3 regions of the Pseudarthrobacter sp. SL88 genome follow, and region 1 is predicted to be linked to each of the others. Evidence: riboswitches for the same ligand, from Rfam matches in the RefSeq annotation. Region 1 holds a riboswitch; each other region holds the start of a gene.
The links. Region 1 has a riboswitch for cyclic di-AMP ahead of OVA06_RS07790 (C40 family peptidase). Riboswitches for the same ligand answer to the same signal wherever they lie in the genome.
Positions count from the first base shown of each region.

Region 2: another riboswitch for cyclic di-AMP. It lies ahead of OVA06_RS14015 (C40 family peptidase); the one in region 1 lies ahead of OVA06_RS07790 (C40 family peptidase).
Region 3: another riboswitch for cyclic di-AMP. It lies ahead of OVA06_RS14655 (hypothetical protein); the one in region 1 lies ahead of OVA06_RS07790 (C40 family peptidase).

Region 1 is NZ_JAPPRD010000001.1:1,689,400-1,695,881, forward strand. It holds gene OVA06_RS07775 (mycothiol transferase) at 1-335, shown strand, start outside; gene OVA06_RS07780 (ribonuclease Z) at 328-1,254, shown strand; gene OVA06_RS07785 (protein adenylyltransferase SelO) at 1,251-2,726, shown strand; gene OVA06_RS07790 (C40 family peptidase) at 2,819-3,664, opposite strand; cyclic di-AMP (ydaO/yuaA leader) riboswitch at 3,668-3,840, opposite strand; gene OVA06_RS07795 (hypothetical protein) at 4,026-4,904, opposite strand; gene OVA06_RS07800 (lytic transglycosylase domain-containing protein) at 5,084-6,427, shown strand; gene OVA06_RS07805 (TraR/DksA family transcriptional regulator) at 6,448-6,482, shown strand, end outside.
Region 2 is NZ_JAPPRD010000001.1:3,101,576-3,108,057, reverse strand. It holds gene serC (phosphoserine transaminase) at 1-922, opposite strand, end outside; gene OVA06_RS14025 (metal-dependent transcriptional regulator) at 1,230-1,925, shown strand; cyclic di-AMP (ydaO/yuaA leader) riboswitch at 2,067-2,285, shown strand; gene OVA06_RS14020 (M23 family metallopeptidase) at 2,296-3,126, shown strand; cyclic di-AMP (ydaO/yuaA leader) riboswitch at 3,255-3,436, shown strand; gene OVA06_RS14015 (C40 family peptidase) at 3,507-4,193, shown strand; gene OVA06_RS14010 (NlpC/P60 family protein) at 4,351-5,130, shown strand; gene OVA06_RS14005 (HNH endonuclease) at 5,377-5,877, shown strand; gene mobA (molybdenum cofactor guanylyltransferase) at 6,007-6,482, shown strand, end outside.
Region 3 is NZ_JAPPRD010000001.1:3,249,600-3,256,081, reverse strand. It holds gene OVA06_RS14670 (phosphatase PAP2 family protein) at 1-60, shown strand, start outside; gene upp (uracil phosphoribosyltransferase) at 73-708, shown strand; gene OVA06_RS14660 (glyoxalase superfamily protein) at 754-1,122, shown strand; gene OVA06_RS14655 (hypothetical protein) at 1,300-2,049, opposite strand; cyclic di-AMP (ydaO/yuaA leader) riboswitch at 2,052-2,209, opposite strand; gene OVA06_RS14650 (sensor histidine kinase) at 2,343-3,836, opposite strand; gene OVA06_RS14645 (response regulator transcription factor) at 3,843-4,583, opposite strand; gene OVA06_RS14640 (hypothetical protein) at 4,810-5,790, shown strand; gene OVA06_RS14635 (winged helix-turn-helix domain-containing protein) at 6,359-6,482, shown strand, end outside.

The sequences.
Region 1 (6,482 bases):
AGGTCTGGACACACGCGGGCTTTGCTGACCGCTTCGGCCTTCCGCTGACGGACCGCGACACCGGCTACGGGCACACCAGCAAGCAGGTGGACTCGGTCCGCGCCACGGCAAGCCTGCTGGGGGACTACTACGGCGCCGTCCACCGGCAGACCATGCGGGTCCTCGGGGAACTGGCAGACCAGGACCTTGACCGGACCGTTGACACCAACTGGGACCCTCCGGTCACCCTCGGCGTCCGGCTGGTCAGTACCCTCGCCGACTGCCTGCAGCACGCGGGCCAGGCGGCCTATGCGAAAGGTCTGGCGGCCGCCGGCCATGGCAGCGGCCGTGCGTGAACTGGTGGTCCTGGGCACCGCATCGCAGGTGCCCACCCGTACCCGAAACCACAATGGGTACCTGCTTCGCTGGGACGGGGAGGGGCTGCTCTTCGATCCGGGTGAGGGGACGCAGCGCCAGATGATCCACGCCGGAGTTTCGGCAACGCAGATCACCAGGATCTGCCTCACCCACGTCCACGGCGACCACTGCTTCGGACTCCCCGGCGTGCTGTCGCGGATGGTGCTGGACGGCGTCAACCATCCGGTCCACCTGCACTACCCGGCCTCGGGGGAGGGTGTGGTGCGGGCGCTGGTATCCGTCAGCACTCCCGGCCTTGACCTGAGGCTCCATCCCCACGGCGCCGCCGGTGAGGTGGCGGACGGCCTCCACGTCCGGCCGCTCAAGCACCGGATCGAAACATACGGGTATCGCCTCACCGAGCCCGAGGGCCGCACGTTCCTGCCCGACCGCCTTGCGGCAGCGGGCATCGCCGGGCCGGACGTCGGCCGCCTCCGGCGCGAAGGTACCATTGCCGGCGTCGGCCTGGCCGACGTCAGCGTTCCGCGCCCCGGGCAGCGCTTCGCGTTCGTCATGGACACCGCCCCGTGCGACGGTGCCGAAGACCTTGCAGACGGCGCCGACCTCCTGGTCGCCGAGTCCACCTTCAGCGACGACGACGGCGGGCTGGCGGAGGAATACCGCCACCTCACCGCCGGGCAGGCGGGCGATTTGGCGGGGCATGGGAGCGCCCGGACGCTGGTCCTCACGCATTTCTCATCCCGGTACGGCAACGACGTCACCCTCATGGCCCGGCAGGCGTCCGCCCGCGCCAAGGGCGCCACCGTGACCGCCGCCGACGACCTCCAGCGCATCCGCCTTCCGAACCGCCGCGGGGAGCCTGTAACGGCCGCTGCGGAGATAGGGTTAAAACCATGACCGCTGCAGCACAATCAACTGTTGCCCTGGGTGGCCGCTTCGCCCGCGAACTCAACGAACTGGCGGTGCCCTGGGAGGCGGAGGAAGCTCCGGACCCCAAACTCCTGGTGCTCAACGAACCGCTTGCCGGAGAACTGGGGCTCGACCCTGGGTACCTGGGCTCGGAAGAGGGAGTGCGGTTCCTGCTGGGCAACCACGTGCCGGAAGGGGCCACGCCCGTGGCCCAGGCCTACGCCGGGCACCAGTTCGGCGGCTATTCGCCCCTCCTCGGTGACGGCCGTGCGCTGCTGCTGGGTGAGCTGCAGGATGCCCGCGGACGGTTGAGGGACCTGCACCTGAAAGGCTCCGGCCGCACGCCGTTCGCGCGCGCCGGTGACGGCCGTGCCGTCGTCGGGCCCATGCTGCGCGAATACGTGGTCAGCGAGGCCATGCACGCCCTCGGCATCCCCACCACCCGTTCCCTTGCCGTCGTGGCTACCGGACGGCATGTACGCCGGGATGACATGCTGCCCGGCGCCGTGCTGGCCCGGGTGGCCGGTAGCCACCTTCGGGTGGGTAGTTTCCAGTATGCGCGGGCCACCGAAAACACGGAGCTCCTGCGCCGGCTGGCGGACCACGCCATCAGCCGTCACTACCCGGATGCTGCTGCGGCGGACAACCCCTACCTCGCCCTCTATGGGGCGGTGGTGGCGGCACAGGCCTCGCTTGTGGCGCAGTGGATGCTGGTGGGGTTCGTCCACGGTGTGATGAATACAGACAACATGACCATCTCCGGGGAAACCATCGATTATGGCCCCTGTGCCTTCATCGACGCGTTCAACCCGGCCGCCGTGTACAGCTCCATCGACGTCGGCGGCCGGTATGCGTACGCCAACCAGCCGGTCATGGCCGAATGGAACCTTGCCCGCCTCGCCGAAGCCATGCTGCCGCTAATTGACGAAGACCAGGAGGCAGCGGTTCCGGTGGCCGTGGAGGCGCTGGGTGGATTCCGGCGGCAGTACAGTGCGGCGTGGTTCGGCGGCATGGCCACCAAGCTGGGCCTTGCGGCGGGGAAGCCGGGGACCGCAGCAGGCGAGGAGGTCTCGGACCTGGTGGACGGGGTCACCGGCATCCTCAAGGACGGCCCCGTGGACTACACGCTCTTCTTCAGGAACCTGGCCAAGGCAGCCCGGGGTGACAGCCGGCCTGTCCGCGGCATGGTCATGGACTTGGCCGCGTACGACGCATGGGCCGAACGCTGGCAGGAGCTGGGGCCGGACGCCGGGCTGATGGACCGCACCAATCCCGCGTACATTCCGCGGAACCACCTCGTCGAAGAGGCGCTGGCCGCGGCTACCGGCGGGGACCTGGAACCACTGCACCGGCTGCTGGAAGCGGTAGCGGCGCCGTACAGCGAACGCCCCGGCCTGGAGCGGTACGCCGAAGGCGCCCCGGAGGACTTCGGGACGTACATGACCTTCTGCGGCACCTGAACAAGGAAAGGCAGCAAAAAGGGCGGTAGCCGGGGTCTCCCGGCTACCGCCCTTTTGCAGCTCTATGCGCTGAAAGCTACGTGCTCAGCAGGCTATGCGACCCGTACGTACGAGGCTGCACCAACCCAGCTGACGGAGTGCACCTGGGTCTGGCTGCCGTTGACGCCGCCGCTGACCATCTGGCCGTCACCGGCGTACACGCCGACGTGGCCTGCCGAGATGACGAGGTCACCCGGGGCGGGTGCGCCCACTACGGTGCCGTACTGGTAGAACTGGCCGGGAGCCAGGTCACCAACGGACTTGCCGACGGCGCGCAGGGCCTTCTCCACCATGGCGGTGCAGTCCTGGGTGACGCCCACCTGGCCGTACGCGTTGGCCAGGATGGCGGCGCCGGTGCCCGAGCCGGTGGCCGCAGGCGTTGCAGAGGCGTAACCGAGGTTCATGCCGGTGTTGGCGGGAGCGGCGCTTGCGGTCTGGACAGGTGCCGCGGCCGGAGCAACGGCCGGAGCGGCCGGTGCTGCGTAGCCGGCGCCCGGGATCGCAATCTGGTCGCCCGGGTAGATGATCGAGGAAACGTCGAGGCCGTTGGCTGCCAGGACGTCGTTGAGGCCAACCCCGTAAGCGGACGCAATGGCGCCGAGGGTGTCGCCGGAAGCAACCGTGTGGACGTTGCCGGCAGCCGCGGCGGGTGCAGCCGCTACGGGTGCGGCAGGTGCCGAGTATGCCTGGACATTATTGGTTTCGGTGCTGTCCGGGCCGGTCACGCCTGCATGTGCCGGAGCTCCGACGCCGAACGCAATGCCCGATGCTGCGGCTACCGCCAGTGCCGGGCGTCCGAAGGTCCGGGCCTGGGCCTTGGCCGTCACGGCCAGGCCCTGCAGCGCGATGGAGCCGGCCGGAGTAGCGCGGTGACGGGCGGTGATGAAATTTTTTGACACGGTTGATCGCCTCTCCCATGCCTGCGGGGTGAGCTGTCGGGTTCGGGCTGGAGATGCCCGGCCGGTAGCGCACTTCGTCAGGGACGGAAGGCGATATCGACTTAACCCCAAGGCTTCGGTGAAGCCGCGGAAACTTGGTTCCCCCGTCCCTGCCAGCTGGAAAGCGATTGAATCCCGGTTCAGCGGCAGGGCTCGGCAAGCTGAGGGGAATGTCCCGCTTGGGAGGGACACGTGTATGACCATAACCCGACGTTCACCGGATTGTCACATTTGAATAACATGCGAGGCAGTCCTCTCGGATGAAGGCCTCCTCCGCAGGGCCTTCCGGAACGCCGCGGTGACCTCGGATGATGCGCGGGTCCTAGCCGTTTTGGCATGCCAACGTAACAAAGTCATAAAGTTGCGCACGCAACAGCCCGCCGGCTGCCACTTTCAGGACACCTTCCCGCGCTCCGGCGGTAACGGTGAGGGGCAGCAGGGTTCCCACTTTGTCGTCCGCGACGGCGTGCGGATCGCACCGGGCGGGACGCACCCGCAGGGCCAGGACCGTTTCGGGTTCCCCCGGCCGGACCGCCACGTCCCGCGGCCACGGCTCAACCCCGTCCTCCGCCAGCAGGGGCGTGCCGCCCACGCTGTGCAGCGTGAGGGACGGCGTCCCGGCGGGGGCCATCTGCCGTGGGCTGATGCGGAGGCGGACGACGGCGGTGCGGCCGTCCGCCGCCACCTCAAGGTGCTGGTCCAGGGCCAGCCCGGCCACCTTCGCGGCGTCCGCGGCCAGGCAGAGCTCGGAATTGTTGCGCGGCAGCACGCCGAAGGGATCCGGGGCCGGGAGGGTCAGTGCTGCCGGTTGCCGTCCGGCCGTAGCGACGGAAACCGTGGCGCTGGCCTGCGACGATGCCGTTGCCGGCTCGGCACAGGCCGGAGGTGGGAGCTGTGCGGGCACGCTCTTGGGTTGGTGCGGCGGAAGCTCCAGGCCGCCCGCCGGTGGCGTCCACTCGATGTCCCCGTCGAACAGCGGGGAACTGACGCGCGCCGCGTCCACAGTCACGGGACTGTCCGTGGTGTTGGTGAGCTGGAGCAGGATGGCGTGCTGCCCGTACTGGTCGCGGGACTGGTTTAGCTCGATGGTGACCGGTCCGGGCGCCGCGGAAGCGGGGGACGCCGCCGGGGCGGGCTGCTGTGGGGTGCGGGCCGAAACCGCCAGCACTGCTGCGGTCAGCAACGGCAGCAAGCAGCGCACGGTTACCGGTTTTGCTGTCCGTCCGGGGGCAGGGGGCCGGCGGGCTGGTGTGGCGCTTGGTGTGCTGGCGCCGGCCATGGGCACAGTCTAGGGCTGCGGCGTGCCTTCCGTCTCTGCTGGATAACGATCCGCAGCAGCAAGCCCTCAACCTGTGGTTGAGGCCGGTAGGCTACGGGACTATGCCCCTGTTCGTTACCAAACTGAAGTCGCCGGTGCTCGGGGGACTCCTGGTGTTTGCACTGCTGGGACCGGCAGCCCTTGCGCCGGCGTCGGCCTCGGGGCGCGCGCCGGAGGGGTACCCCTCCTGGGAGGACGTCCGGAAGGCCAGGAAATCTGAAGCGGGCGCAGCGGCGGAAATCACCCGGATCGGCAGCCTCCTCGCCGGTTTGCAGGCGGATTCAGAAGCGCTCGGTGGGGCGGCCGTTGCCGCTGCGGCGGATTACGCCGCTGCCGAGGCGGCACTCACTGCAGCCAACAGCCGGGTCGATGCGTTGGCTGCGCAGTCAGCAGCAGCCAACGGGGAACTCCGGCAGCACCGCAGGGAAATCGGCGCCCTTGCCGTGCAGTCGTACAAGACGGGTGCAACCACGGCCGGATTCTTCATCGCCCTGGACGCCCTTGAGTCCGGCAGCGTCCACGGACTCAACATGGTGGAGCTGGTGGGCGCGAAGACAGCCGGCCTGGTGGACCGGGCGGCATCCGCCGCAAGAGTGGCATCGTCCCTGGGTGAGCAGGAGAAAGCCGCGCGGTCCGAGCGGGAAAACCTGTCCAGGGAGGCCGGAGCCAGGCTTGCCGGGGCCAGGTCGGCGCAGGATGCGGTGGCCCGCCACATCGCTGAAGAGCAGCAGCACGGTGGCCAGCTCACGGCCCAGCTGGCCTCGCTCAAGGGAACAACCGCGGCCGTGGAGGGGGAGTTCCGGCAGGGACAGGCCGCCCTCGCCGCATATGAGGCCTCGCAGTCAGCAAAGCGGGCCGCTGCACAGGAACAGGCGCAACGGGAGTCGGACCGGGCAGCGAAGGCCGCAGCAGACGCCCGCGTGGAGGGACCACGGCCCGCGCCCGCGGGCCCGGTCGACCCCGCTCCGGCGGACCCGATCCCGGCGGGCCCAGTCCCGGTGAACCCCGCACCGGCGGCCCCGGCCCCGGCCCCCGGACCGCCGGTCCGGCCGGTGCCGCCGCCCGTCGTCGTACCTTCTGTTCCCGGTGGTGCTGTCAACGATCCTGCCGGAGCGAAGAGCTACGCCGCCGGACGCCTGGGCGCCTACGGCTGGGGCCAGGACCAGTTCCTGTGCCTGGCGCAGCTATGGACCAAGGAGTCGAACTGGCAGACCACGGCCACCAACCCCTACTCGGGCGCCTATGGGATCCCCCAGGCATTGCCGCCGGGGAAGTATGCAAGCGCCGGCAGTGACTGGCTGACCAGTTACCGGACCCAGGTTGAGTGGGGGCTGGGTTACATCCGCGACAGGTACGGCTCGCCCTGCGGCGCCTGGAGCCACTCAATGGCGAACAACTGGTACTGACGCAGGACTAGGCTTTTCCCATGGCTGACTACGAACGCTTCCGGCTGCTGCTCGA
Region 2 (6,482 bases), 1.4 Mb from region 1:
TCGAGCGCTCATCCGGGTTGATGACGAACGGCGTCGCGTATTCAGATGCTTCGGCCCACGTGTAGATGCGGCCGGCGGAGTCGGAGGTGCGTCCCGCCGCGAAGTCCAGGCCGCCGTTGGAGTTCAGCCACTGCACCTGGGCGTCCAGCGTTACCAGGGTGGACAGCGACGGGGTGTTGTAGGTCTGGTTCAGCTTCGAGTTGTCGATGGCGGTCTGCAGGTCCAGGAAATCCGGGATCCAGCGGCCGCTGGCTTTGATCCGTGCGGCGCGTTCCAGTGCGGCGGGGGAGAACAGGCCAAGCCACAGGCCGCCGTCGGAGGCAAAGTTCTTCTGCGGGGCGAAGTAGTAGACATCGCTCTCGGCAACATCGACGTCCAGGCCGCCCGCGGCCGAGGTTGCATCGACCAGGACCAGTGCGCCCTCATCGGCATTTGCTACGCGCTTTACCGGAGCGGAGACGCCGGTGGAGGTTTCGTTCTGCGGCCAGGCGTATACGTCGACGCCGGCCTCGGCCCGGGCAGCCGGGCGGGTACCCGGTTCGGACGTGATGATGGAGGACGCATCCAGGAAAGGTGCCTTGTTGGTGGCGGCGGCGAACTTCGACCCGAACTCACCAAAGGACAGGTGCTGGGCCTTCTTCTCCACGAGGCCGAAGGAGGCAACATCCCAGAAAGCGGTGGAACCGCCGACGCCGAGGACAACCTCGTAGCCCTCGGGCGCCCGGAAAAACCGGCTGAGGCCTTCGCGGACCGAGCCCACGAGGTTCTTGACGGGGGCCTGCCGGTGGGACGTGCCCAGGATGGTCTTCGACGCCGCGGAGAGCGCATCGATCTGTTCCTGCCTGACCTTGGATGGCCCGGCTCCGAACCGTCCGTCCCGGGGCAGGAGGTCGGCAGGAATAGTGATGCTGGTTTCGCTCACGGGTGCTCCAATGTCGGCGGGGAGGTGGCTTTAGCCGGTCGGGCGGACAACGCCGCCCGACAGTCGGCAGTGACTGCCATACAGGCCTTACCCATTCTGCCTGAACCGCCGTAGGCGCGGGAGTCGGAGCCGCTAAAGTCCAAACATTGAGACACTGGTACGTGGGCCGGCAACTATTCGGACTAAGTCAAAATAGGCTAAGCTTGCCTCCGGACTATGTCGCGCCGCATGGCGGCGGACTGTGTAGGACAACGCGGTAGGACAACGCGGAACAACGCAGGGTATTGCGCTCGAGGAGCTGAGCTGGATGACGGATCTGATCGACACTACGGAGATGTACCTTCGGACCATCCTGGAGCTGGAGGAAGAAAACATCGTTGCCCTGAGGGCCCGTATTGCCGAGCGGTTGCGCCACTCTGGCCCCACGGTGTCCCAGACCATCGGCCGGATGGAGCGTGACGGCCTGGTGGTGGTGTCCGGCGACCGCCACCTGGAGCTCACCGAGGCCGGCCGCAAACGTGCCACAGAGGTCATGCGCAAGCACCGCCTTGCCGAACGGCTCCTGGCTGACGTCATCGGCCTGGACTGGGCCTACGTCCACGACGAAGCGTGCCGCTGGGAGCACGTGATGAGCGAGCGCGTTGAGCGCCGGATCTACGAACTGCTCAACCACCCCACCGAATCTCCCTACGGAAACCCGATTCCCGGACTGGCCGCACTGGGCGGGCACCCGGAGCTGTCCTTGGCCGATGGAGCGATCAGCCTCCTTGAGGCCATGAAGACGTACGGCCCCGCCTCTGCCGTGACCATCAGCCGGCTGGCCGAGCCCATCCAGGTGGAACCCGAGCTCCTGTCCCAGCTCGACGAAGGCGGCATCCGCCCCGGAGCAGCGGTATCGCTGGAGCGTGTAGGGGACTACATTTCCGTCCGTGTTCCGGGCATTGAAGGCGCCCTGGAACTGCCTCCTGAAGTGGCTGCCCACGTGTTCGTAGCCGTCAACTGACACCGTTAAAGCCCTGCTTTTACCCCGTGGGAGCTGGATCACGCAAACATAACGGAATTGTTACTAAGGGACTTAAGCCCCTATAGTTGAACGAAAGCGTTGATACTTAAGCGTTACCTGATCTGGAGCCGAGCTCTGCCAGCGGATCAGGAGCACCAAGTCATAACTGGCAGAGGCGGGGGAACCACAACTGGCAGCGGGGGACTGCCTTGGGGTGAAGTCCGTCAGCAGCAAGCCTCTTCCAGTGAAGGAACCTTCCGGGGATTTCTCTGTGCCGCAGCTTGCTTACGGCGGACCGGGTCTGTGAACTCTCTGACCCGAATCCGACAGCTAACTTCGCAGGCTATCCAGAGAGGAACCCTTCTTGACCATGCAGACCCCCCGGGGCCGCCGACGCGCGGCCGGCCCCGCTGCTACGCCGCGTGCTGTCGAAACCGTCCAGGCTGCCGAGACCTCGCGCCCCCGCGATCTCCACCGTGATGCGCGCCGCCGTCGGGGTCCATTCCGCCAGATAACGGAATTCGCCTCGGCCAGCGGCATCGGCCAGAAGGCCGGCATCGCGCTAGCCGCCACCGGCCTGGTGCTCACCGTGACCGTTCCCGTCACCAGTCCCGTCATGGCCACTGACGCCAGCGGAACCGGTGCGGTGGCCGCCTCGTCGGTCACGCCGCAGCCCGAGATTTCCGCGGAAGCAGGCGCCCAGATCGACTTCAGCCGCTCCGCCGTCGTAACCCAGGCGGACCCTGACGGCAAGCTCAAGCAACTGCTCAGCGCCCAGTCCGCAGCGTCGGTCTCCCGTGCTGCGTCCGCCGGTAGCCTCGGGGCTCCGCTGGCCACCATGGCGACGGCATCGCCGTTCGGCTACCGCGTCAGCCCCATCACCGGCGGAACCGGCGACTTCCATCGCGGGCAGGACTATGTTGCCCAGTGCGGTACCTCCGTGATGGCTGCCGCCACCGGAACCGTGACCTTTGTGGGCTGGCACCAGTACGGCGGCGGCAACAGGGTGGTGGTGGACCATGGCAACGGCCTGGAGACCACCTACAACCACCTGTCGTCGTTCAACGTGACCGAGGGCCAAACCGTCTCACGGGGCGACGTCATTGCCCTCAGCGGGACCACCGGCGCTTCCACGGGCTGCCACCTCCACTTCGAAGTCCAGGTCAACGGCGAGGTCGTCGACCCCACCGGTTGGCTCTAGCCAAATGATGGTGGACTCTCGAATGGCTGTGACCCGCCGTGACCTGAATGTGACATTCAAACAAAACTGCTGTACCGTCTAACTCGCGTCAACTTTTCCGAAGTTGACGCTCTTGAGTGGATTGCCTAACTCTGCCACCGCTCAAGGTCCGTTCGCATTTCATCGTCTGGCAGGGGCGGGGGAACCAATTTTGGCCTTCTTGTTTCGAAGGCCTTGGGGTTAAGTCACGAAAGCTTCCTTGGAAGCCGTGTGGCCGGGTGACTCCCATCCGAATCCGACAGCTCACCTCGCAGGCATTGGGAGAGGCTACCTTCGTGTCTTCACGCCATAATGCTGCGCGCCACCGTGCGCAAACGGTTCGTACCAACCCTTTGGGCGCCGTGTCCAAGGCTGTTAGTGCCAATGCCGGGACAGTGGGTCGCCAGGCTGCTGTAGTTGCAGCCGCTTCCGGCCTCGTCCTGGGTATGGGCCTGCCGGCCGTCGCGGATACCACCGCGGGCGTCTCGGCATCCACCGAGTCGGGTTCGGCCCAGACCGCCCTTGCCGTCACCGCGGCACCTACCGCCACTGTTTCCTTCGAGCGCCCGGTCATCAAGACCACCGCCGCTCCGAAGCCGGAGCCGGTACGCACCCAGTCCACAGCTTCAGCAGCACGGGATGCCGGCAACGCCGTCACCGCAGCCGCTGACTCAACCGAAGCTGCTTCCGAGAAGCTCGCGGAGACTGTTTCCTCCGCTGCCACTTCGGGCATCGCAGCTATCGCGTACACCGGCATTGGCCACCCGTACGTGTGGGGCGGCACCACCCCCAATGGCTGGGACTGCTCCGGATTCACCCAGTGGGTCTACGCCCAGGCCGGCATCAGCATCCCGCGCGTCAACGCCTGGAACGCCATGAAGCCCACCTCCACTCCCCAGCCTGGCGACCTCGTCATGCAGAACGGCGGCGCACACGTTGGCATCTACGTCGGCAACGGCATGATGGTCAGCGCGCTCAACCCGTCCCAGGGCACCCTCCTGCACGCGGTTGCCGCTACCGGAACCTCCTCGTTCTACACCATGAACTAGTTCCCGGGGCCACAGGCCCCAGGAACTTTTTCTTTGCCCCCGCTTTTCGCTAAATCACACATCCCCGTTCGGGACGTGCCGGCGTACCCCCAAGATGCCGGCGCGTCCATAACCCCCGTGTTGCCTACAGGCCCGGGGACAACGAAAGAGAGAACTGATGACGACTCGTGCTACCGCACGGCATCGCGCCGAAGTCACCAAGACCAACTCAATCGCCATCATCGCCAAGGCTGTCGGCGGCAACGCCGGCGGCGTTGGGCGCCAGGCAGCGGTTATCGCCGCAGCCTCGGGCTTGGTCCTGACCAGCGGCATCGCCGCAAACGCAGCTGACACCAACATCCAGCGCGACTCCGCTCCTGCATCCGCCTTTGAAGTTGGATCAGCCGTTGAAGCCCCGATCTCCGCGGCGTCCACCATCAACATCTCCTTCGAGAAGCCGGCCGTCAGCACCAGCCCGGCTCCGGTGGTTGAGGCAGAGCCCGAGGTTGAGGTCCAGGAAGCCGCTCCGGCTCCGGCTGCCGAGGCCGCCACCGCCCAGACGGCTGCAGTGCCGAAGGTCACCGCTACAGTCACGGCGCAGCCAGCGTCTGCACCCCAGGCGTCTGCCAGCGGCAAGGGCGCAGCAATCCTTTCCGCAGCCTACGCCCAGCTCGGCGTCAACCAGGACTGCACGATGCTCGTCACCAACTCACTGGCTGCCGTGGGCATCAACTTCCACGACTGGCCCGCCGGTTACCTTTCCCTTGGCCGCACCGTCAGCGCTGCCGAGGCCCAGCCCGGCGACCTGATCTACTACGCCGACGGCGGCGCCGGCATGGCCCACATCGCTGTCTACGCCGGCAACGGCCAGGCTGTGCACGGCGGCTACAACGGCAACCAGACCGTGGTCTTCAGCGCCAACGTCGGTTCCGGACCGGTCTTCATCCGCGTCAACTGATCCCCCCGCGAGGGCTGGCCGGTACGGCCGCCCCTCGGAGTGAAAGGACCCCTGCCCACGCGGCCGGGGTCCTTTGCCGTTCACGGGCGGTGCGCCCCGGCGGCCGTTCCTGACGGTAGGGTGTGCCGTGATTAGCTGATCCTGCATTTCTTTGTTTACTCTTGTGGTGTCGATCCATAGCCCGGACATGCCGAGGGCAGCCGGCCCTCGTGCCCCTGACGGGTGCGGCCGTGAAGAGGTACGTGCATGCGCACTCTCGTTCTGAATGCTGGATATGAACCGCTGGCGGTTATTACTTTCCGCCGGGCGCTGGTGCTTGTGCTCACGGGCAAGGCAAGCGTGGTTGCCGAGGGCGAGGATCCCGTTGTGGGTCCGCAGGAAATCCTGGGCCGCCCCTCCGTGATTCTCCTCAACCGCTACATCCGGCCCAGATACAACCATGCCACCGCCGTCAGCCGGCGCGGCGTCCTGAGACGCGATGGGCACAAGTGCGCTTACTGCGGAAAAGCGGCGCACACGATCGACCATGTGCACCCCAAGTCACGGGGAGGGGCGGACTCCTGGGAGAACCTGGTGGCAGCCTGCCTGCGCTGCAACAACGTTAAGGGCGACCACACGCCCGCTGAAATGGGCTGGAAGCTGCGATTCGAGCCGGCACCGCCGCACGGCACCATCTGGCAGATCAAGGAACTGGAAAAGCCCACGCCGGCGTGGGACCCGTTCCTCCTGCCGGAGCGGGCCGCGTAAGGTGCGCTGTTTGTCTGGCCGGTCCTGACGTGTTGCCTGCGCTGGCCGCCTGGCCTGACCGCCTGACCGCCTGACCTGCCGAGTGCCTGGACTGTCCGAAGGGCGTCCGGCACTGGCTACGCTTGGACCATGCAAGACGACGTGCCGGCCTTTGATGCCCTCATCCTGGCGGGAGGCCGATCCTCGCGGCTGGGCGGCGTCCCGAAACAGGGGCTGCTGTTTCGCGGCACCACCCTCCTTGGCCGGGCCCTGGCTGCGGCTGAGGGAGCCCGGGCCACCGTGATTGTCGGCCCGGATCCCGGACCTTTGCCTCCCGGAGTGCTCACGTGCCGTGAAGAGCCGGAGTTCGCCGGCCCCGCAGCGGCCATCGCCACGGGCCTGGATGTCCTGGACCGGGCGGGGGCCGGCGCTCCGCACACCCTCGTCCTGGCCTGTGACATGCCCCTGGTTTCCGGGGCTGTGCGGACCCTCCTGCATGAGTTGTCCACGGGGCTTGGGGCGGGGTCTTATGTGGCCTTTGCCGCGGATGAAAACGGTGTGGGGCGGATGCAGCCGCTGGCCGGAATTTATAGCACGGACATGCTAAAAAAGTCCGCCCGCGGGAT
Region 3 (6,482 bases), 1.6 Mb from region 1:
AGCCGCGTCAGGCATCAGGAGCCCGGAGTAGGGGACTCCGGCAGGGACAGCGCCGGATGATAGCTTTGAGCAATGCGCACTCTCGTTGTGGACCACCCGCTGGTCGCCCATAAGCTCACTGTCCTCCGGGATAAGAACACCCCTTCGCCCGTGTTCCGGCAGCTGACCGAAGAGCTAGTGACACTGCTGGCGTACGAGGCCACGCGCGAGGTTCGCACCGAACCGGTCACTATCGAGACTCCGGTCAGCACCACGGTGGGCACGGCCTTCACCAAGCCCACCCCTCTGGTGGTCCCCATCCTGCGCGCCGGCCTCGGCATGCTGGAGGGCATGACCAAGCTGGTCCCCACTGCAGAAGTGGGTTTCCTGGGCATGGCCCGGGACGAGGAAACCCTGGACATCATCACCTACGCCGAGCGCCTGCCTGAGGACCTTACCGGCCGGCAGGTCTTCGTTCTGGATCCCATGCTGGCCACCGGCGGAACCCTGCGCGAGGCCATCAAGTTCCTGTTCAAGCGCGGGGCGTCGGACGTCACGTGCATCTGCCTGCTGGCGGCCCCGGAGGGCCTGGCCAAGCTGGAGGAGGAACTGGGCGAGGCAAACGTGCACATCGTCCTTGCGTCGATTGACGAGAAGCTGAACGAAAAGTCCTACATCGTGCCCGGCCTTGGAGATGCGGGAGACCGGCTGTACGGCATCGCCGGCTGAGGTTCAAGCCTTCCGCGCACAAGTCCCCGGCCGTAGCCTGTGGCAATGGACTGGAAACTTGAACTCGTGTTTGTCCCCGTGTCCGATGTGGACCGCGCCAAGGATTTCTACGTTAATAAAGTGGGTTTCAACGCCGACTTCGACGAACGCCCGTCGGAATCCATCCGCTTCGTGCAGCTGACCCCGCCCGGTTCAGCGTGTTCCATCTGCATCGGGGAAGGCCTCACTGACGCTCCTCCGGGCACCGGCTCCAACCTGCAGCTGGTGGTCAGCGACATCCAGGCCGCCCACGACCACCTGAAGAACAATGGGGTGGCGGTCAGCGATGTGGACGTTCAGGACTGGGGGCACTTCGTGTACTTCGCGGACCCGGACGGCAACCGCTGGGCCGTCCAGTACATTCCGGGACGGTAACGGCACGTCCCAGCCCCAAACCGCTCGGTGGCCGTTAGCGCCAATCCCAAAAATGGCTACCTAACGCACGGGGTAATTGGTGCCTCGCAGGAAGGGCTGCAGATACGACGACGGCCGCCGCTGAACCGGTAGGGTTCGGCGGCGGCCGGTCGAAAGGGCCTCAACGTGTGAAGGTTTTTAGTACCAGTTGTTGCCCAGGTGGAAGTTCAGGGCGCCACACGGGGACTGGTAACGCTCCTTGATGTAGTTCAGGCCCCAGTTGATCTGAGTGCGGTAGTTGGTCAGGTAGTCGGGGCCGGCGCTCGCCATTTTTTCGGCGGGGAGGGACTGCACGATGCCGTAAGCGCCGCTGCTGGCGTTGGTGGCGGTGGTGGTCCAGTCGGATTCCTTAGTCCACAGGGTGACCAGGCACTGCATCTGGTCCTGCGCCCATCCGTAGCTGGCCAGCTGGCCGGACGCGTAGGCCTGTGCGCCGGCAGGATCGTTGACGGCGACGACGGGAGCAGGCTCGGGAGCGGGAGCGGGAGCGGGAGCAGGCTCCGGTGCGGGAGCAGGTGCCGGTTCCGGTGCAGGAGCCGGGGCGGGCGCTGCGGCCGGGGCAGGTTCCGCAGCGGGTGCGGGCGCCGGTGCCGCCTCCTGGGGCTGCACCTTGAGTTCGGCGGGCGCCGAGGCCGCAGGGTTAGACCGGATTTCGCTCTTCTCGATGCTCATCTGGGAATCGGTGGCAGCGGGGGACTCGGAGCCGGTAGCTGCCACGCCGGAAAAGCCGTCCGTGGCCTGGCCTGCGGCGCCTACGCCCACCAGCATGGCTGCGGAGACTGCGAGGACCGCGGCGCGCTTGCCGAAGGAAGACTTCTTGCGGGTTTCAGGCTGCGCGCTGTGGCTCGGGGCCGATTTTGGGCGCGGTTTTACCGTGAATTTAGACATGTTTGTTTCGCCTCTCACACCTGCGGAGTTAGCTGTCGGGTTCGGATGAGGGCATCCGGCCGCACGGCAAATACACGTGCTGGCTTAACCCCAAGGGCAGTACTGCGTTGCCCGGGACGTGGGTCCCCCGCCTCTGCCTCAGTTCAAGCGAAATCCGGGAAGTGGCAGAGCTTGGCGTCATCCGGATATGCGGCCCGAACGGGAACCGCACTCTATCGACGGTACAGGAGAGCGGCGCTTAAGTCACATTTAGGTAACAGACGTCACGACGACGGCGCGTCGCCTTGGCGAATTCAGGCCACGGTCGGCAGGCGAAGCGCAAACTCCGTCATCCCCGGCCGTGATGTGACCGTTACCCGCCCTCCGTGGGCTTCCACGATGGACTGGACAATGGACAGGCCCAGCCCGCTGGTGCCCTCGGCAACGGCCGCGCCGGCCTGGTCGCCGCTGCCCTTGCGGGCCGCGTCTGCGCGGGCGAAGCGCGAAAAGACGTGGTCCACGAAGTCAGCCGGAATGCCTCCGCCGTCGTCCGTGACCGTCACGACGGCGGCGCCGTCGGGTGCCGTACCGACGCCGGCCACCACGGTGGTTCCGGCAGGGGTGTGTTTCCGGGCGTTGGACAGCAGGTTCATGAGTACCTGCCGCAGCTGCGCGCCGTCCCCGTTGACCAGCACCGGCTCCGCAGGAAGATCCAGCCGCCAGGTGTGGCTCGGGGCCATGACTTTTTCGTCGCTGACGCTTTCCACCACCAGCTGCGTCAGGTCCACCTCGGCCAGCTTGAGCGGCTGGCCCTCATCCAGCCGCGCCAGGAGCAGCAGGTCCTCCACCAGTGCCGTCATCCGCTCGGACTGGCTTTGGACCCGGGCCAGCGATTTCTGCCCATCGGGAGTGAAGTCCTCCGTCATCCGCATCAGCTCGGTGTAGCCGCGGATGGCGGTCAGCGGGGTGCGGAGCTCGTGCGAGGCGTCCGCCACGAACTGGCGCACCTTGGTTTCGCTCTTCTGCCGGGCTTCCAGGGCGCTGGCTACGTTGTCCAGCATGAGGTTCAGTGCATGCCCCACACTGCCCACCTCCGTGCCGGGGTTGGAGTTCGACGGCGGCACCCGCACGGCGAGCGCCACCTCACCGGCGTCCAGGGGCAGTTCAGACACCCTGGTGGCAACTTCGGAGAGCTGTTCCAAGGGTTTCATTGTGCGGCGGATCAGTACGGTCCCCACGAGGCCGATCAGCAGCAGGCCGCCCAACGACACGAACACGAAGGTCCACACCAGGGACCTGAGGGTACTTTCCTTGGTAGCCAGGGGGAGTCCTGTGACCAGGACATCGCCGGAGTTTGTCTGGACCGCGATCAGCCGGTAATCACCGCTGGACATCGAACGGTCCACGGGCCGGGAGTTGGCGTCGAGCGCAAGGAGCGTCTCCTTGTCCTCCGTGGACAAGGGCTGGCGGGTGGTGTCAGAGGCGAGGAAGCCGCCGGAACTCACCTGGCCGTTGCGGATGCTCGCGTTCACGGTGCCGATTCTCTGGCCCCGGGCGTCCAGGGGGTCCCGTCCGTTGAAGCCGCCAAACGGCGGGCGGCCGGGGTTGTCGGCAAGGTTTGCGGCTTGGCTGAGCTGGTCATCAAGCTGCCGGGTCAGGAAGGCGTCCATCGATGCGTAGCTCACGATGCCAACGGCACCGCAGATGGCGATAAGCAGGGCCATGGCCAGGGCAATCAGGCGGGTGCGCAGGTGCCAGGTTGCCGGCCTGAGCCAACTCCGGGCGTAGGGAGCTTCTGAAGTGGCCATGGCGTGCTACTCCGCCGGCTTGATGACGTAGCCGGCCCCGCGGACGGTGTGGATCATGGGCGGATGGACGGCGTCGATCTTTTTGCGGAGGTAGGAGATGTAGAGCTCCACAATGTTGGCCTGGCCGCCGAAATCGTAGTCCCACACCCGGTCAAGGATCTGGGCCTTGCTGATGACACGCTTGGGGTTTTCCATGAGGTAGCGGAGCAGCTCGAACTGGGTGGCCGTCAGCTGCACATCATCCCCGGCGCGGGTGACTTCCCGGGTGTCGACGTTGAGCACCAGGTCGCCCACCACCAATTCGGCAGTGTCCATGGCTGCGACGCCTGAGCGCTGAACCAGCCGGTGCAGGCGGAGGATGACTTCCTCCATGCTGAACGGTTTGGTGACATAGTCGTCACCGCCGGCGGCCAGGCCGACGATGCGGTCCTGGACTGCGTCCTTCGCGGTCAGGAAGAGGGCGGGCACCTCCGGCGCGAAGGCGCGGATCCTGCCCAGCAGCTCCACGCCGTCGAACCCTGGCAGCATTACGTCCAGCACCAGGACGTCGGGGCGGAAGTCCTTGGCCAGCTTCACCGCCTCGGGCCCGTCCGCTGCCACTGCCACGGACCACCCGGCCATCCGCAGGCCCATGCTCATCAGCTCGGAAAGGCTGGGTTCGTCATCCACCACCAGGGCGCGGATGGGGGAGCCGTCCGGATGGGAGAGCTTGGGGAGGTTGTTGGTCATGGAGTGCGAGGTGGCCATGGGACAACTCTCCGATCCTTCGATATAGGCGGGCTTTGGGCTACCTGTGCCCCAGCTGTGAATCCCAGCCTAGCCAGCTGGGCGTCGCAGCGGGTGAGGCAGCGTCGGCGCCAAGGTCCAAATGTCACAGTCAGCACTGCCCCGCTGCACAGCCCGGGTACAGGAACGCGGCTGACGCTGATGGAACATCAGCAGAGGCGACCGCCACGTTCCCTTGGAGCAGTCAATGGACCAGCAGAACAACCGTGCCGTCCCGGACGAACCGGCCCAGGGTGGACAGCCGCATCAGGCCGGCGCCGCAGCCGAGGGGCAGGCCCGCCCGCAAAGCCAGTGGGAAGTCTTTGCCGGCAACCCCGACAGCCCGCAGGCACCTTCCGGTTGGGCACCTCCCCGCATCGCGGAGAGCAGGCCGTCCCAGGATTGGGCCGCTCCCGGGAGCGGCCAGCCTGCTGGATGGGGGAGTACGACGGCGGACACGGACCAGCGGCAGGAACAGCCGGCAGGGTGGGGCGCACCGCAGCCGTACCCGGCAGAGGGGCGGCCCCGGGCTTTGGACGGCCGGACTTTGGATAACCGGGGCAGGGCAGCCAGGAAGGGGCTGATCATTGGCGGAGTCGTGGTGGCGGTGGCCGCAGCAGCTGGTGCGGGGGCCTATGCCGCCGGAAACAGCTCCGTGGCAGCCGCGGACAATACCCAGGATGCCGGCGGCGCCAGCGGGACCAACGGGCAGGCGGACCCCGGCGGCCAGTTCGCGCCCGGCGGCCAGTCCGGAATGACAGCCCCGGACGGCATTGGCGGCATGAACGGCGGAGCCATGGGCGGCCCCGGCGGTCTCGGCATAGGGCTGGCAGGGCTGAACGCCGCCATACACTCCGAATATGTGATCCTGCAGGATTCTTCCTACGTGACCATGGCTTCCCAGACGGGCACCGTCACGGACGTTTTGTCTGACTGGCTGACCGTCAAGAGCGAGGACGGGTTTTCGCGCACCTACGCCGTCGGAGCGGATGTGCAGGTATCAGAGGGCATCCGGCAACGGGGCAGCGGCAGCACGGGTGGCACACTGGGCATCTCGGAAGACACGTCCGGGTCAACCGTCCGCGTTACCGCGCTCAAGTCGTCGGACAGCTACACAGCCAAGACCGTACTGCTTGCGACGGCGTCCGGTACGGCAGCAGCTCCGGGTGCGGGGACAACCACCAACTGACCGGCCGTCGCAATGTGAGACGCCGCCGCGGTGGCTTCGTTCAGGTAGCCGGGGGCCAAAAAGACGGCTAGCAGCCGGCAATGAATTGGACAGTGAGGACCCTCCGGTGGGTCGATTCTATGTCAAGCGATTGAAATTCAGCGTGATTCGATAGATTGCGTATCCATCGAAGATAGTTCAATCAAATAACTCTCCGAGGGATCATTCTCGGATAACGAGTGTTATTATTTGACCTTCCCAGAATCGTGATCTGTCGCACATTCCGCCGCTTTGTCTCACGATGCGGACGATCCCGCCCATTGTTACTTGCAAGTTGCCATTGTTACGCTGCACACTTCCAATGTGAACAAGAACTCAACAGCACCTGCAGCCGCAGAATATTGGCCCAGCACATCAGCTGCTGCCGACATGCGCTGTTGTCGAATGCACGCCTGACCTTCTACACCCTTCGAAGTTCTTAGGCATTCGCCCCCAGCCCAGCGTCGGGCGCCCCTCCCCATTCGCAGTGCGGGGAAACCCAGCATTCGAGTGCCGCTATGGCGGCCATTCACATTGAGGTAAGCATTCCATGTCAGTTGCATCCGGATACGTCCACATCTCCGTCCGTAACGCCGCCAAGGCCGGCCAGCCGTCCGGCCTCCGCCCCGGTTTCGGCCCCCGCCCCTCGCTTGCTCCGACGTCCGGAAACAGCT